Regions from separate parts of the Pectobacterium odoriferum genome, predicted to be linked through region 1. Evidence: predicted binding sites of a transcription regulator. Region 1 holds the regulator's gene; the other holds the start of a gene.
What was found. The regulator Fur, encoded in region 1, represses iron uptake genes when iron is present. The targets are predictions, from matches to a motif close to ATAATAATGAGAACNACTATCAA.
Positions count from the first base shown of each region.

Region 2: EO763_RS03860 (Nramp family divalent metal transporter) is a predicted target of Fur. The motif match lies at 3,722-3,744, and genes of this name have one in related genera.

Region 1 is NZ_CP034938.1:1,535,043-1,542,990, forward strand. It holds gene nagE (N-acetylglucosamine-specific PTS transporter subunit IIBC) at 1-50, shown strand, start outside; gene glnS (glutamine--tRNA ligase) at 241-1,899, shown strand; gene fur (ferric iron uptake transcriptional regulator) at 1,962-2,411, opposite strand; gene fldA (flavodoxin FldA) at 2,741-3,268, opposite strand; partial or broken gene EO763_RS23755 (methyl-accepting chemotaxis protein) at 4,155-5,821, shown strand; gene ybfE (LexA regulated protein) at 5,954-6,235, opposite strand; gene ybfF (esterase) at 6,526-7,293, opposite strand; gene seqA (replication initiation negative regulator SeqA) at 7,567-7,948, shown strand, end outside.
Region 2 is NZ_CP034938.1:856,358-864,305, reverse strand. It holds partial or broken gene EO763_RS03875 (glycerol dehydrogenase) at 166-1,262, shown strand; partial or broken gene EO763_RS03870 (YbfB/YjiJ family MFS transporter) at 1,369-2,198, shown strand; gene EO763_RS03865 (2-hydroxymuconate tautomerase family protein) at 2,212-2,415, shown strand; gene EO763_RS03860 (Nramp family divalent metal transporter) at 2,446-3,684, opposite strand; gene grpE (nucleotide exchange factor GrpE) at 3,947-4,534, opposite strand; gene nadK (NAD(+) kinase) at 4,684-5,562, shown strand; gene recN (DNA repair protein RecN) at 5,644-7,305, shown strand; gene bamE (outer membrane protein assembly factor BamE) at 7,458-7,793, shown strand.

The DNA of each region.
Region 1 (7,948 bases):
AGGCTGAATCGATAGCGACCGCGCTGAAAGCTGAGTATGAAAAGATATAGTATGACAAGGCGTAATATGACGATGTTGATCGTTTAACGTGGTGTTATACCGATGACATGGATAGGGCGAGATAGCAATCTCGCCCTTTTTTTTCGTTATGAATAATTAAATGAAACTAACGGTTGTTTCCCAGCGTAGCTTGTTGGATCATTGTCGGTTATACGTCGTTTTAGCATTGAGGAATGAAGAATGAGTGAGGCTGAAGCCCGCCCAACCAACTTTATCCGTCAGATTATCGATGAAGATCTGGCGTCCGGTAAGCATGACCATATTCAGACGCGTTTCCCGCCAGAGCCGAACGGCTATCTGCATATTGGGCATGCAAAATCTATTTGCCTGAATTTTGGTATCGCGCGTGACTATCAGGGGCAATGCAACCTGCGTTTTGACGACACCAACCCAGTAAAAGAAGATATCGAATACGTTGAGTCGATCAAACGTGACGTCGAGTGGCTGGGCTTTTCATGGAGCGGCGACGTTCGCTATTCTTCTGATTATTTCGATCAACTGCACGCTTATGCGGTTGAGCTGATCGGTAAAGGGCTGGCTTACGTTGATGAACTGACGCCCGAGCAGATCCGTGAATACCGCGGTACGCTGACGGCACCGGGCAAAAACAGCCCTTACCGCGATCGTACCGTGCAGGAAAACCTGGCGCTGTTTGAAAAAATGCGTAACGGCGGATTTGCGGAAGGTACAGCCTGTCTGCGTGCAAAAATCGATATGGCATCGTCCTTTATCGTGATGCGCGATCCGGTGTTGTACCGTATTAAATTTGCCGATCATCACCAGACGGGCAACAAGTGGTGCATCTATCCGATGTATGACTTCACCCACTGCATTTCCGATGCGTTGGAAGGGATCACGCATTCGCTGTGTACGCTGGAATTCCAGGACAACCGCCGTCTGTATGACTGGGTGCTGGATAACATCACCATTCCTTGTCACCCGCGTCAGTACGAGTTCTCCCGCCTTAATCTCGAATACGCGATTATGTCCAAGCGTAAGCTGAATCAGCTGGTTGTGGAAAACGTCGTTGAAGGATGGGACGATCCGCGTATGCCGACCATCTCTGGTTTACGCCGTCGTGGTTACAGCGCGTCATCTATCCGTGAGTTCTGTGTGCGCATTGGCGTAACGAAGCAGGACAACAACGTGGAAATGGCCGCGCTTGAGTCCTGTATCCGTGACGATCTGAATGAGAATGCTCCGCGTGCAATGGCCGTGTTGGATCCGGTCAAAGTCGTGATTGAGAATCTGCCCGCCGAGCATGAAGAGTTTGTCGCGATGCCAAACCATCCGAACAAGCCGGAAATGGGCTCACGTCAGGTCGCATTTAGCCGCGAAGTTTACATCGATCGCGCCGACTTCCGTGAAGAAGCCAACAAACAATACAAGCGTCTGGTGCTGGGTAAAGAAGTGCGTCTGCGTAATGCCTATGTGATCAAAGCAGAGCGCATTGAGAAAGATGAGCAGGGCACCATCACCACGATTTACTGTAGCTATGATGCGGAAACGCTGAGCAAAGATCCGGCTGACGGCCGTAAAGTGAAAGGCGTTATCCACTGGGTTTCTGCGGCACACGCGGTACCAGCAGAATTCCGCTTGTACGATCGCCTGTTCAGTGTGGCCAATCCGGGGGCGGCGGACGACTTCCTGTCGACGATTAATCCAGACTCACTGAAAATTACGCAAGGTTTTGTGGAAGCGAGTCTGGCGCAGGCGGAAGTAGAGAAAGCGTATCAGTTTGAGCGTGAAGGCTATTTCTGTGCTGACCGTGTTTACTCCAGTGCAGAACATCTGGTGTTTAACCGTACGGTTGGACTGCGAGATACCTGGGTAGGCTAAGGCCACCAGTAGAAGACAAAAATAAAACCGCCTCGGCGGTTTTATTTTTTTATGCGGTCGATTTATCGTGTGGAATCGTGCAGGGTTTCATCCTCTCGGCAATCCCCTTCACTGCAATGCCCATAGAGATACAGACTGTGGTTGGACAGTTTGATGCCGTGTCTTTCTGCGATCTCGCGCTGACGTGCTTCGATATATTCATCGCGGAATTCAATGACTTTGCCACAGTCGAGGCAAATTAAGTGATCGTGATGATGCTGCTGCGTCAATTCAAAGACGGATTTGCCACCTTCGAAGTTATGACGGGTTACGATACCCGCATCATCAAACTGGTTGAGTACGCGATAGACGGTAGCAAGACCAATCTCTTCGCCCATATCAATCAGTTTCTTATATAAATCTTCCGCACTGACGTGATGGCAGACAGGGTCCTGTAACACTTCCAGTATTTTCAGTCTTGGAAGAGTGACTTTCAGGCCGGCCTTCTTTAATGCGGTATTGTTGTCAGTCATGCGGGTTTAATCCTGTTGCTTACTTATCAATGGAGGCTGCCTAGCCTATGACATCGGTCGGCTCAAAAAATGCAAAAGCGTCTCAATTATAGAACCGCGCATACAAAATGAAAACAAGCGAATGTTAACAATATTGTCCCCATTCACACTATTGGTATACAACGCAATTCGTTGTTGATGAATGAGGAAATGATGATGCACGTACAAAGCCGATGGGATTATTGTACAGGTTTACTGATAGAAGTTAAAAAAATGTATCAATTATTATGAAAGGTTTTACCTATCAATGCTATTTTGGCTCTGATAGGGATTATCAGAGCCAAAATGGCTTAGCCAACCAGTTCTTGCAGGTTCAGCTCATCGCTGATCTGTTTCACCCACGTTGTCACGCGTTCGCTGGTCAGTTCAGGCTGACGGTCTTCATCGATAGCCAGGCCGATGAAGTGATTGTCGTCGGCGAGACCTTTAGAAGCTTCAAAGTAATAGCCCTCTGTTGGCCAGTGGCCGACAATCGTCGCGCCGCGAGGCTCAATAATGTCACGGATGGTGCCCATGGCATCACAGAAGTATTCTGCATAATCTTCCTGATCGCCGCAGCCAAACAGGGCAACCAATTTTCCTGTGAAATCCACTTCTTCCAACGACGGGAAGAAGTCATCCCAATCGCACTGAGCTTCACCGTAATACCAGGTTGGAATACCCAGCAGCAGAATATCGAAACCTTCGAGGTCTTCTTTGCTGCTTTTGGCGATGTCATGAACATCAGCAACGTTGGTGCCTAACTGCTGTTGAATCGTTTTGGCGATGTTTTCAGTGTTGCCAGTATCACTGCCAAAGAATATTCCGATGAGTGCCATGAATTGAATAACCTCTTGATTCCTAATGGTATGGTGTAATATTTCACCCACTTATCCGTTAATAGTAACAGACACTCACATCGGGAGAAACTCGTATCGGTAAGGATGCGTAAATCAAGAGCGTATGAAATGCGAAGGTAAGTAAGAAAATGAAAGCATCTCTGCTGATGCTAAATTCCCTATAATGAATAGGGATTATGTTATCGTCTGAGATTATGCGCACATTCCCTTAATACAGTTGCGGCTATTTACTTATAACGGCGTTTCATTTTTTATGAATATGCTTTTTATTTTATGGTTTGTTTCGATTGTAATTAAAAGCAGACTTCTGTTTGTGAGGAATAAAAATCACGGAGCGGTACATTGCTATTCGTGGGAATTAAAATGCGTACAAAAGATAATGTTTTTATAGAATTGAAAACCTGTAACAGTTCGCGGGAATATTCCTAATGAACGGGAATAAGAATTATAACCATTTGCAGCTGAAACGATGCAAGCATGTAAGAAATGGTTTTATTCTTTTGATGTTAAAGAATAAAATTAAATTTCATTCAAATTGCCTTTTCGCCTAATAGCCTATCCATGCCAACGCACGCAGGGCGTGGGCGCGCGGGGCATTTGCGTGCAACGCTATGATTAAAATACTTATATCTATAAAAATAAGTGGGTTTATTCTCAGTATGAAAAATTATATTAAGAAATATAGCGAGAACGCTAAACATTCTCTGTATTTAGCCGATGAGTTAGCGTGATTTTTGAGTTTTCAACTCGGTGAAATGTGAACGCTAGGGAGAAGTGGCTTGTTTCATGGTGTGAATTTTCTGATTCATATCGGTTGATTAGCGATAAAAATCTTTTTAACCATTTTCCTGATTTGGAGTGAGCTATGAAACTTATAAAAAATATTGCCATTAGAACCGCTATGCTATGGGTGCTGGGCATTTTTTGTGTTCTTTGGGGGGCGTATCAATATATACCATGTTCTCTTTTAAAGAGATGACGGCGACCTCGAAAACCAGCACCTTGCTGGTTCAGAACATGAATTTTATCAACCAGGGTAACGATCAATATTTCCGTATGGTAACCCGTCTGGCGCGTGCAGTTGACGCGCGTCGCAGCGGTGATAATGCCACCGCAGATAAAGAGCAAGCTTCTGCACTTGTTGCGCTGGATAAACTGAAATCTGATTTGGTGGCGTTTAATGCTATCGATCATGCGGGTCTGGATGCTGCGCTGGTACAGGCCGTTAGCCGTGACTGGAATAACCTGGTTGTTCAGGGCGTTGAACCGCTTTATCAGAAGGCTGTTGCCAATGCGCTGGATGACTACCAAAATCAGGCTAAAAACGTTGTGCCGCCATTGAGTCGTCAGTTTGGCGCTTCTCTTTCCGCATTCAGTAACGCCAGCGCGGAAAAATTCGATGCCGCAGGTGTTCGTTTTGAACAAATCACCACGATTGGACAGAACATTTTGCTGAGCGGGTTGGTTATCGGCCTGATCATGCTGTTCCTGACCGACCGCTATCTGGTGGTGTGTCTGGTTCGTCCGTTAAACGATCTGCGCTATCACTTTAGCGTGATTGCTTCCGGCCACCTGGGCAAGCCGATTTTGGACTTCGGTAACAACTGCGTGGGTCGTTTGTTCCCACTGCTGCGTGAAATGCAGGGGAGTTTGGCTAGCACGGTTAGCACGATCAGAAACAGCACGGATTCCATCTATCAGGGCGCTTCTGAAATTGCCGCGGGCAACAACGATCTGTCTTCACGTACCGAAGAACAGGCTTCTGCGCTGGAAGAAACCGCAGCGAGCATGGAGCAACTGACGGCGACGGTGAAACAGAACGCCGAAAACGCCAACCACGCCAGCCAACTGGCATTGCAAGCCTCGACAACGGCGAAGAAGGGCGGTGAAATCGTTGAGAACGTGGTGAAAACCATGGCGGAAATCTCCGGCAGCTCAAGAAAAATCGCAGAGATCACCACCGTGATTAACGGCATTGCGTTCCAGACTAACATTCTGGCGCTGAACGCGGCGGTAGAAGCGGCGCGTGCGGGTGAACAAGGCCGTGGGTTTGCCGTGGTGGCGGGCGAAGTCCGCAGTCTGGCGCAGCGCAGTGCGCAGGCGGCGAAAGAGATTGAAGGGCTGATTTCTGAGTCTGTTCGCTGTGTAGATACCGGCTCCAATCTGGTTAGCGATGCCGGTGACACCATGCAGGATATCGTCCGTGCGGTCACCAACGTAACAGATATCATGGGTGAAATTGCGTCGGCATCGGAAGAGCAGAGCAAAGGGATTGCACAGGTGGGTCAGGCCGTGGCGGAAATGGACAGCGTAACGCAGCAAAACGCCGCGTTGGTTGAACAGGCCTCGTCAGCAGCCTTGTCGCTGGAAGAGCAGGCGGCGTTGTTGAACCAGACGGTGTCGCTATTCCAACTGTCCGATACGCAGTCAGGGCTGCAAGTGGCGGCAAAACCGGTGCAGAAAATGCCGGCGATTGCCCCGCGTGCCGGCAAAGCGCTACCACCCAGTAACGACAACTGGGAAAAATTCTAAGCGTCGTTTTAATCTGAGATAGCGTGTTTAATCTTGGGTAAACGTTCAGGCGGCGTCAGAAATGGCGCCGCACAAGATGTGAATGTTTAAGTTATGTGAGTACTACGTTATATAAATAGCCGGTTACGTCAATCAGGACTGCTGTTCGGCCAACTGCGCCAGCAGCATCTCTTCAATCAATTCACTGCGGCTAATGTTTCGCTCTTCAGCAAGGCTGTTCAGAATATCGACGGCGTCGCTGTTAATCTTTAATTCAACACGGCGCAACCCACGAACTTTGTCGCGACGTAGTTGATTACGCTTGTTAATTCTTAGTTGTTCGTCACGCGTGAGCGGGTTGGTCTTGGGGCGGCCCGGACGACGCTCGTCTGCGAACAGATCCAGCGTGGTGCGATCCGTTTGTTCTTTTGCCATAAGTAATGATACTGCAAGGTATTCGGACCAAAATACACCGCGCTGTCCGTCTTGTTCAAAAGATAAAACCGATGCCTATTCTCACCCTGCTACAGGATTGTCAGGTGGCGGTTTTCTATCTGTGAAACATGTCGGGAAGTTATGCGTGCATTTTGATGAAGTGGTTACAATGCTTGTGGCTGAATCAGCCGTCCCTCTACTGCGGGCGCCATCATACCCTAGCCGCACTGGCGGCGACAACGGTTAACTGCCGCCGTTATCATGAATCCGCCAGTGTCAGTGTCGTCTGGTTAATTCGTGTCCAGAAAACGGTGAATAGCGCGCAAAACCGCATCGGGTTTTTCTGAGTGAACCCAGTGACCTGCACCGCTGACCACATGCGCACGCGCCGCCGGGAATTGACGCAATAGCGAATCGCGGTAGGAATCGTCCAGATAGGGAGAATCGCCGCCGCGAATGAATAGGATTGGCCCTTGCCAAGCCGGAACCTCTTGCCAACCCACGATGTTTTCGTACTCATCCCACAAAACGGGTACGTTAAAACGCCACTCTCCCTGTTGGAAGGATTTCAGCAAAAACTGAATCACGCCGTCTTCCTTTATATGCTGGCGCATGAGTGTTGTCGCTTCCGTGCGTGATGTCACGCCCGCTTCCGTTACGGCACGCAGTGCGGCAAAGATAGTGTCGTGGCGACGCACCTGATAATCCACCGGCGCGATATCAATGGCGACCAGTTTGTCCAACCGTTCGGGAATGAGTGCGCTGAGCGCCATGGCGACTTTTCCGCCCATCGAATGCCCAATAACGATAGCGCGTTCGATGTTCAGTTCATCCAGTAATGCCAGCACATCCTGCGCCATCGCGGGGTAGTTCATTTGCGATGAACGTGGCGACAAACCGTGATTGCGTAAATCGATTTGCAGAATGTCATGCGTATTTTGCAAATCCCGGCCCAATACGCCAAGGTTATCTAATGTGCCAAACAGGCCATGAATCAGGACGACAGGGAGCTTATCTGTGGGCTGGTGCGCATTTTGCCAGCGATGATTCAATTTCATGGTGAAGTTCATTCAGAGAGACATGGGCTTAGGGTATCATGACTTTAGAATCAATGTTGTCGCTGAAGGAACAGTATAGCCACTCGAAGGGATGTGAAAGGCATTGGGGCATAGTCTGACTTTTGCTATTGTCCCACTATGCCGCTGTTCGATAATGTTTGAACGCCTGTATAATCCTTTTGATTTGAGTCATCTACCCATAGATGTCGGGTTACAGAAGGGAAACGTCTCTGTAATTTGTATGGTAATGGGTAAAAACAGCACTGGATAAAGATGAAAACTATTGAAGTCGACGAAGAGCTTTATCGTTATATTGCCAGCCACACACAGCATATTGGTGAGAGCGCATCGGATATTTTACGGCGTATGCTGAAATTTACCGCTGGGCAGCCTGTCACAACGCCAGCGGCTGTTGCAACAACGACGACGTCTCAGCCTGCCGCTGCGCCGAGCCCGCGCGATCGGGTACGAACCCTGCGTGAGCTGCTGCTGTCGGATGAATACGCTGAACAGAATAAAGCCATCAACCGCTTTATGCTGGTTCTGTCCACGCTGTATACCTTATCGCCGCAGGAATTTGCTGCCGCGACAGAATCCCTTCATGGCCGCACCCGAGTTTATTTCGCGGGCGACCAGCAAACGTTGCTTCAGCATG
Region 2 (7,948 bases), 680 kb from region 1:
CTATGCTATACCTTAAATCAGTCACGTTTCAGGAAGTCGTGCTGCGCTTTCGTTTGTCCCATCACCACCGTCCATTCTCATGACGCGCTACCGCAACCGCCTTCCATGATTCACTCGAATTCAATACCGCATCACTTCTTAAACCACATCATCGAGGTAGACAACATGAGCCATTTCATTTTCTCTTCACCTAGAAAATATGTTCAGGGTCGCGGCGTGCTGGATGAACTGGGTGAACAACTCAAGCCACTGGGAACGAAAGCATTTCTGATGGCGGACGGCATTGTTTGGGACATTATCGGCCAGCGCGTTGATGCGTCTCTCAAACAGGCAAGCATCGGCCACCATTACGAGCGTTTTAACGGTGAGGCATCCAGCAACGAAATCACCCGCCTTGCTAAGCTGGCGCGCGATGCGGGCACAAACATTGTCGTCGGATTAGGGGGGGTAAAACGCTGGATACCGCGAAAGCTGTCGCCGATGAGCTGAAACACAATGTCACTATCGTCCCAACGGTGGCGTCAACGGATGCGCCGTGCAGCGCACTGTCCGTCATCTACACCGACGAAGGCGTGTTTGAGTCCTACCGCTTTTACGATAAGAACCCCGATCTGGTGCTAGTCGATACCGCCGTGTGTGCGCAGGCTCCCGCACGCCTGTTCGCTTCCGGCATTGCCGATGGCCTGGCAACCTTTGTCGAAGCACAGGCGGTTCTGCGCTCTCACGCACTTTCCATGCTAGGTGGTAGGCCTACGCTAGCGGGCATAGCGATTGCCGAAACCTGCGAAAAAACGCTGCTAACCTACGGCTACAGTGCTTACAAAGCGGTAGAAAAAGGTGCGGTGACGCCAGCGGTAGAATCCGTGGTGGAAGCCAACACGCTGCTTTCCGGCCTGGGCTTCGAGAATGGCGGACTGGCGGGTGCTCACGCTATTCACAACGGCTTTACCGCGATCAAGGGCGACATTCACCACCTCACCCACGGGGAAAAAGTCGCCTACGGCACGCTGACACATATGGTGTTGGAGCAACGTCCTGACGAGGAAATCGCACGCTACATTCGTTTCTATCGCGCGATTAACATGCCCACGTTGCTAAAAGATCTGCATCTGGAAAATGAGTCGTTTGAAAATCTGGTCAAAGTGGGTGAACTGGCATGCAGTGATGCCGATACCTTGAAAAATCTGGATAGCAGTTTAACAGCCGAAGATGTCGCCCACGCCATTGTCGCCGTCGATGCATTCAGTAAAACGATTAATTAATCGCAACCGCGCTAAAAAGCCCGACTCCAGCGAGATCCATGCAATGGAGCCGGGCTTGATATAACAGGCAGGATAACGGCATACTCTCTCGACCCTGAGCCATCGAATGACGAAACGTCCTCGCCTTATCGCGCTATCGGATACGCTGACGCTTGCCCTTTTCGGGACGATCGTGCTGGCATTAGGAATGGGGCTGGGCGCTTTTTGTATACGCCGATACTGCCCGTGATACTGGAAGAAGGCAGCTTCGCTTTCGGTCAGCTTTCCTATATTGCCAGCGCAAATTACGCCGGTTATCTGTTCGGCAGTCTGTTCTTCTCTTTCAACCGTCGCGCCTCAACCTCTCAACCGCTGTTCCTGCTGTTTATCGCCGCGGCCGCAACGGGCGTTTTGCTCTTCGCAATGGCACTGAGCACTCATACTACGCTGGTCATGATCATTCGCTTCATTGCAGGGATCGCCAGTGCGGCGATGATGATCTTCGGTTCTTTGACTATTTTGCACCACACAAAGCATCCCCGTGTGATCGCTTCGCTCTATGCTGGGGTTGGCGCAGGAATCGTTCTATGGGCCGCCAACCGCAGGGGAACCTTGCCCTGCCTGACGGCAAACCTGCTGATTCAGGGAAGCTGCGTCCTGTTGACGCTATTCAGCCACTCCCCCGTGGCATTGATATTCAGTTGTCTCGGCTTTGGTGCTACTTTTATGGGAACCACCTCGCTGGTGATGCCCTTAGCCAAACGGCTACGCGCGCCACACTGCATCAACCTGCTTGGGCTGGTGACGCTCACTTACGGCATAGGTCAGATTCTTGGCCCACTGCTCACCAGCGCCCTGACGAATACCAACGCTGTCGCGCCAGCGATCCTGTGTAGCGCAGCAGCACTTTTCATCGCGGCAGGGCTCTGCTTCCCCTACCGTCGACCACTACCCTAATCCCGGAGAATCTATGCCGTACGTCAACATCAAAATCACCAATGAAGGTGTCACCGCTGAACAAAAGCGTCAGTTGATTGAAGGCGTCACCCAGTTGCTGGTCGATGTACTAAATAAGAACCCGAAAACCACCGTGGTCGTGATTGATGAAGTTGAAACGGACAACTGGGGGATCGGCGGCGTGCCAGTGACGGAGTTGAGGAAGGCCAGTAAATAGTGAAACGGTGCCACTTGGGTGGCACCAGAATTATATCCCCAACATCGTATCAATCAGCAGATACATATTCAGGGAAACCACCAGCACTACAATGAGTTGACCGATGCGCTGTACCCATTTTCCGTTCACCATCGTTCCCATTAATTCACGGTTACCGGTGAAGGACAGCAAGGGAACCAGCGCCAGCGCAATCCCGAAGCTCAGCACCACCTGGCTCAATACCAGCACGCGCGTCGGATCCATACCGGACAGAATCACGATAAACGATGGCAACATTGTCACCGTGCGGCGTACCCAGAGTGGAATATGGAAACGCACGAATCCTTGCATCACCACCTGCCCCGCCAGCGTGCCGACAACGGTAGAAGACAGACCCGCCGCCACCAGACTCAGACCGAAAATGATCGCGGCGGCTTTACCCAGCAGCGGCTCCAGCGTGAGGTAGGCTTTATCCAGATCGGCAATATCCTGATTGCCGCTGAAATGGAACGCCGCCGCAGCCGTTGCCATCATCGCCAGATTGACGAATCCGGCGATGGTCATCGCAATCGCGACATCGACTTTCGTTGCCGAATAACGCTCGGCACGGGTGTGGTTGCCCTCATGCTGCGTCAGGGAAGAGTGCAGGTAAATCACATGCGGCATAATGGTCGCCCCCAACACACCGGCGGCCAGCAACACGGCATCGGAGGTCGGCAGACTCGGGATTGCCATGCCTTTGGCTAACGCGGACAGCTCAGGCTGGGAAAAGACCAGTTCAACAATATACGCCGCCGCCACAAACAGCAGCAGGCCGCCAATGACCATCTCCAGCGGCTTTTGACCGCGCTGTTGCAGCATGAGAATCAGGAAGGTGGCAATGGCAGTGAGGATCGCGCCTTCCAGCAGTGACACGCCCAATAGCAGCTTGAAACCAATCGCCGCACCGATAAATTCGGCCAGATCGGTCGCCATCGCAATAATTTCGGCCTGCACCCAATACGCCCAAACGGCCGGACGCGGAAAGCGATCGCGGATATGTTCCGCCAGGTTCTTACCCGTTGCGATCCCCAATTTAGCGGACAGCAGTTGGATCAGCATCGCCATCAGGTTCGCCCACACCACCACCCACAGCAGCGTATAACCATAGGCCGCACCGGACTGGATGTTAGTGGCAAAGTTACCCGGATCGATATAACCAATCGCCGCGATAAACGCCGGGCCCATCAGAGAAAGTTTGACCTTCCTTGATGTGCGGCTTGTTGACTCAATAACACGGCTACCCGGCATAGTATGACCCTTCTAACACTGGTGTCTTATTACTTTCACAAAAATGATAATGATTATCAAGTGCATTTAGAGTGGTAATACCAATTCTTTTGATAGCTAATGATGATGAGTCATTCAAAACCTAAAAAACATCTTTTTTATCAAACAAATCTTAACAAAATGTACACTAAATAATTCAGTATGACGGGGGATACAAACAAAAAACCCCATGCGGTGGGCACGGGGTTCGGAATAAAGCTACGTTGTAAATAGGGTGCGTGTATCAGTCTTGTGCTTTTGATACCGCAACCATCGCCGGACGCAGCAAACGGCCGTTCAGCGTATAACCTTTTTGCATGACCATCATGACATGGTTCGGCTGGTGATCGGCCGAAGGTAACATCGTCATCGCCTGATGCACTTCTGGGTTAAACGGTACGCCCACATCACCCACAACCTCGATGCCAAATTTACGCACGGCATCCAACAACGATTTCAGCGTCAGTTCAACACCTTCAATCATTGCAGCCAGTGATTCATTGGCCTTGTCCGCCGTATCCAGCGCACGCTCCAGATTGTCGATAACTGGCAGCATTTCGCTGGCAAATTTTTCTACCGCAAATTTATGCGCTTTCTCAACATCCATTTCCGCACGGCGGCGAATGTTATCGGCTTCAGCACGGACGCGAAGCATATTGTCACGTTCACGCTGTTGCAGTTCGCTCAACTGGGTTTCCAGTTCGGCGATGCGCGCATCACGCGGGTCAGCTACGTCTGCCGTCTCTGGCGTGGCATCCGCTTGCTGCCCTTTTGCTGCTTCCTTTTGATCCAAGACTTGCTCGTCAGGCGTTTTCTGTTCTTTACTACTCATGAAATTCTCCGCGGTTTAGCATTAATCTCGCTAGTTGCTTATTATGGGGATCAAAATCGGGGATTCAAGGGAACCAGTCACATATTGGTTCCCGCTGCTGCCGATACACCACGCTGAGGACAAAAACAGCAATGAACACACCGCTTACAATGAACAGGCCGTTTAATTGTATTGGCATTGTCGGCCATCCGCGCCACCCAACGGCGCTGGCAACGCATGAGATGCTTTATCACTGGCTCACCGACAAAGGTTACTCGGTTCTGATCGAGCAACAGATCGCCCGCGAACTGAATCTGAAAGACGCACCGACCGGTAGCCTTGCCGATATCGGCCAGCAGGCGGATTTGGCGGTTGTCGTCGGCGGTGACGGCAATATGCTCGGCGCAGCACGCGTGCTGTCGCGCTATGACATCAAGGTGATCGGCGTAAACCGTGGCAATCTCGGCTTTTTAACCGATCTCGATCCTGACCATGCGCAGCAGCAGCTTTCTGACGTGCTTGATGGTCATTACCTGAGCGAGCAGCGCTTCATGCTGGAAGCGCACGTTTGCCGCGTAAACCAGCCCGACAGCATCAGTACCGCCATTAACGAAGTGGTGCTTCACCCCGGGAAAGTCGCACATATGATTGAATTTGAAGTCTATATTGACGACAAATTCGCCTTTTCTCAGCGTTCAGACGGCCTGATTATCGCCACCCCCACAGGCTCAACCGCCTATTCTCTTTCCGCTGGCGGCCCGATTCTGACGCCGTCGTTGGATGCGATTGCGCTGGTGCCTATGTTCCCGCATACGCTGTCCGCCCGCCCGCTGGTTATCAACAGCAGCAGCACGATTCGGCTGAAATTTTCCTGCATCACCAACGATCTGGAGATCAGCTGTGACAGCCAGATTGCACTGCCAGTGCAAGAGGGCGAAGAAGTACTGATTCGCCGCAGCGAACATTACCTGAATCTGATTCATCCAAAAAATTACAGCTATTTCAATACACTAAGTTCAAAACTCGGCTGGTCAAAAAAATTATTCTAAAATTCTATTCAGCTACTTTACTGTATATAAAACCAGTTTATACTGTATGTAATCACAGGTGATTACATACAGAGGTTTATCATGCTGGCGCAACTCACTATCAGTAACTTCGCTATCGTGCGCGAATTAGAAATCGATTTTCAGTCAGGGATGAGCGTTATCACCGGGGAAACCGGTGCGGGGAAATCGATTGCGATTGATGCCCTCGGTTTATGTCTGGGAAATCGTTCTGACGCCAGCATGGTCAGGCCGGGCGCTGCCCGCGCCGACATTTGCGCCCGCTTTGCGCTGGCGGATACGCCGACGGCACGTCAGTGGCTGGAAGAAAACCAGTTGGATGACAGCAACGAGTGCCTGCTACGCCGCGTCATTAGTGCTGATGGTCGTTCACGCGGTTTTATTAACGGCACCGCCGTGCCGCTGTCTCAACTGCGTGAACTCGGCCAGCACCTGATTCAGGTACATGGCCAGCATGCCCATCAGCTACTGCTGCGCCCCGATCATCAAAAACACCTGCTGGATGCCTATGCCGATGAACCGAAACTGCTGGTTGCGATGCAGCAGGTTTGGCATCAGTGGCACCAAAGTTGCCGCGCGCTGGCGCAGTTGCAACAGGCGGCTATTGAGCGCGAAGCTCGCCGGGAACTGCTGCAATACCAATTAAAAGAGCTGAATGAATTCTCCCCACAGCCCGGCGAATATGAACAGATTGACGTTGAATATAAACGTCTGGCGAATAGCGGCCAGCTACTGACGATGAGCCAACAGGCTATGCAACTGCTGAGTGAAGACGAAGAGCAGAACATCATCAGTATGCTGCACAGCGTAAAACATCAGCTTGGCGAACTCATCAGCATGGATGACAAGCTGTCGGGCGTGCTGTCCATGATCGAAGAAGCAGGCATTCAACTCAGCGAAGCCAGCGATGAACTACGCCACTACAGCGAACAAATGGATCTCGACCCGATTCGGCTGTATGAACTGGAACAGCGCCTGTCGCGTCAGCTCGCGCTGGCACGCAAACACCATGTTGCTCCAGAGGCGCTCCCGACGTTCCATCAGCAGCTACTGGAAGAACAGCAACAGTTGGAACAGCAGGAAAGCGACCATGATGTGCTTAGTGCTTCCGTCGGCGAATATCATCAGCAGGCGCTACACCTTGCAGAACAGCTGCACGTGCGCCGCCAGCACCATGCCAGTGAACTGGCACAGCTCATCACCACCAATATGCGTGAGCTAGCAATGCCACATGGCCACTTCACTATTGATGTGAAGTTTACGCCAGACAACCTGACGGCCACCGGTGCCGACAGTATCGAATTCCGCGTGACCACGAACCCCGGTCAGCCGCATCAGACGCTGGCGAAAGTGGCTTCGGGCGGTGAGCTATCGCGTATCGCACTGATTATTCAGGTGATCACCGCACAGAAAATGGACACGCCGGCGATGATTTTCGATGAGGTCGATGTGGGTATTAGCGGGCCAACCGCCGCCATCGTCGGCAGAATGCTGCGCCAGCTCGGCGAATCCACGCAGGTGATGTGCGTGACGCACCTACCGCAGGTCGCGGGCTGCGGTCATCAGCACTTCTTCGTGAGCAAACAAACAGACGGTGCAGAAACAGAAACCCTGATGCAGCCGTTGGATAAACGTGCTCGGCTACAAGAACTGGCACGCCTCTTGGGCGGCAGCGCCGTCACCAAAAACACGCTGGCGAACGCCAAAGAATTGCTGGCGGCCTAAAATCTACCGCCGACAGGGCAAGAAAGGTGCATCACAGGTAAAAAAGCTCAACTTTTTTACCTTCCTGAGGTCATACAATCACCTTGCAGGTTTCCAAGTCCTGCAAGGTCTATTATCATCGGCAACCTATGCCCTTAAGGAATGTAATCACTATGCGCTGTAAAACGCTGACTGTCGTCGCCGCGGTGGTTGTTATGCTGACTGCCGGTTGTTCCACACTGGAAAAGGTGGTCTATCGGCCGGACATCAATCAGGGAAACTATCTGGCACCGGCTGACGTTGCAAAAATTCACACCGGCATGACCAAACAACAGGTCGCTTATACGCTGGGTACTCCTATGATGCAGGATCCGTTTGGCAGCGATACCTGGTTTTACGTCTTCCGCCAGCAGCCTGGTCATGAGTCGGTAAAACAGCAGACGCTGACGCTCACCTTCAGCGGCAGTGGCGTGTTAACCAACATCAACAACAAGCCCGCGCTGGACTAATGCTTTCAATACCGTTCTGCTGAATCAGGGTGAATTCTCCTATCAGCGAAAGGCGGCGCTTTAAGACGAGGCCCACGATGGGCAGAGTACTTGAAGGAAGCCAACGCACACGCGGCTTGATGTCTAGCGGGTATAACAGCAGGCAAATCTGAACA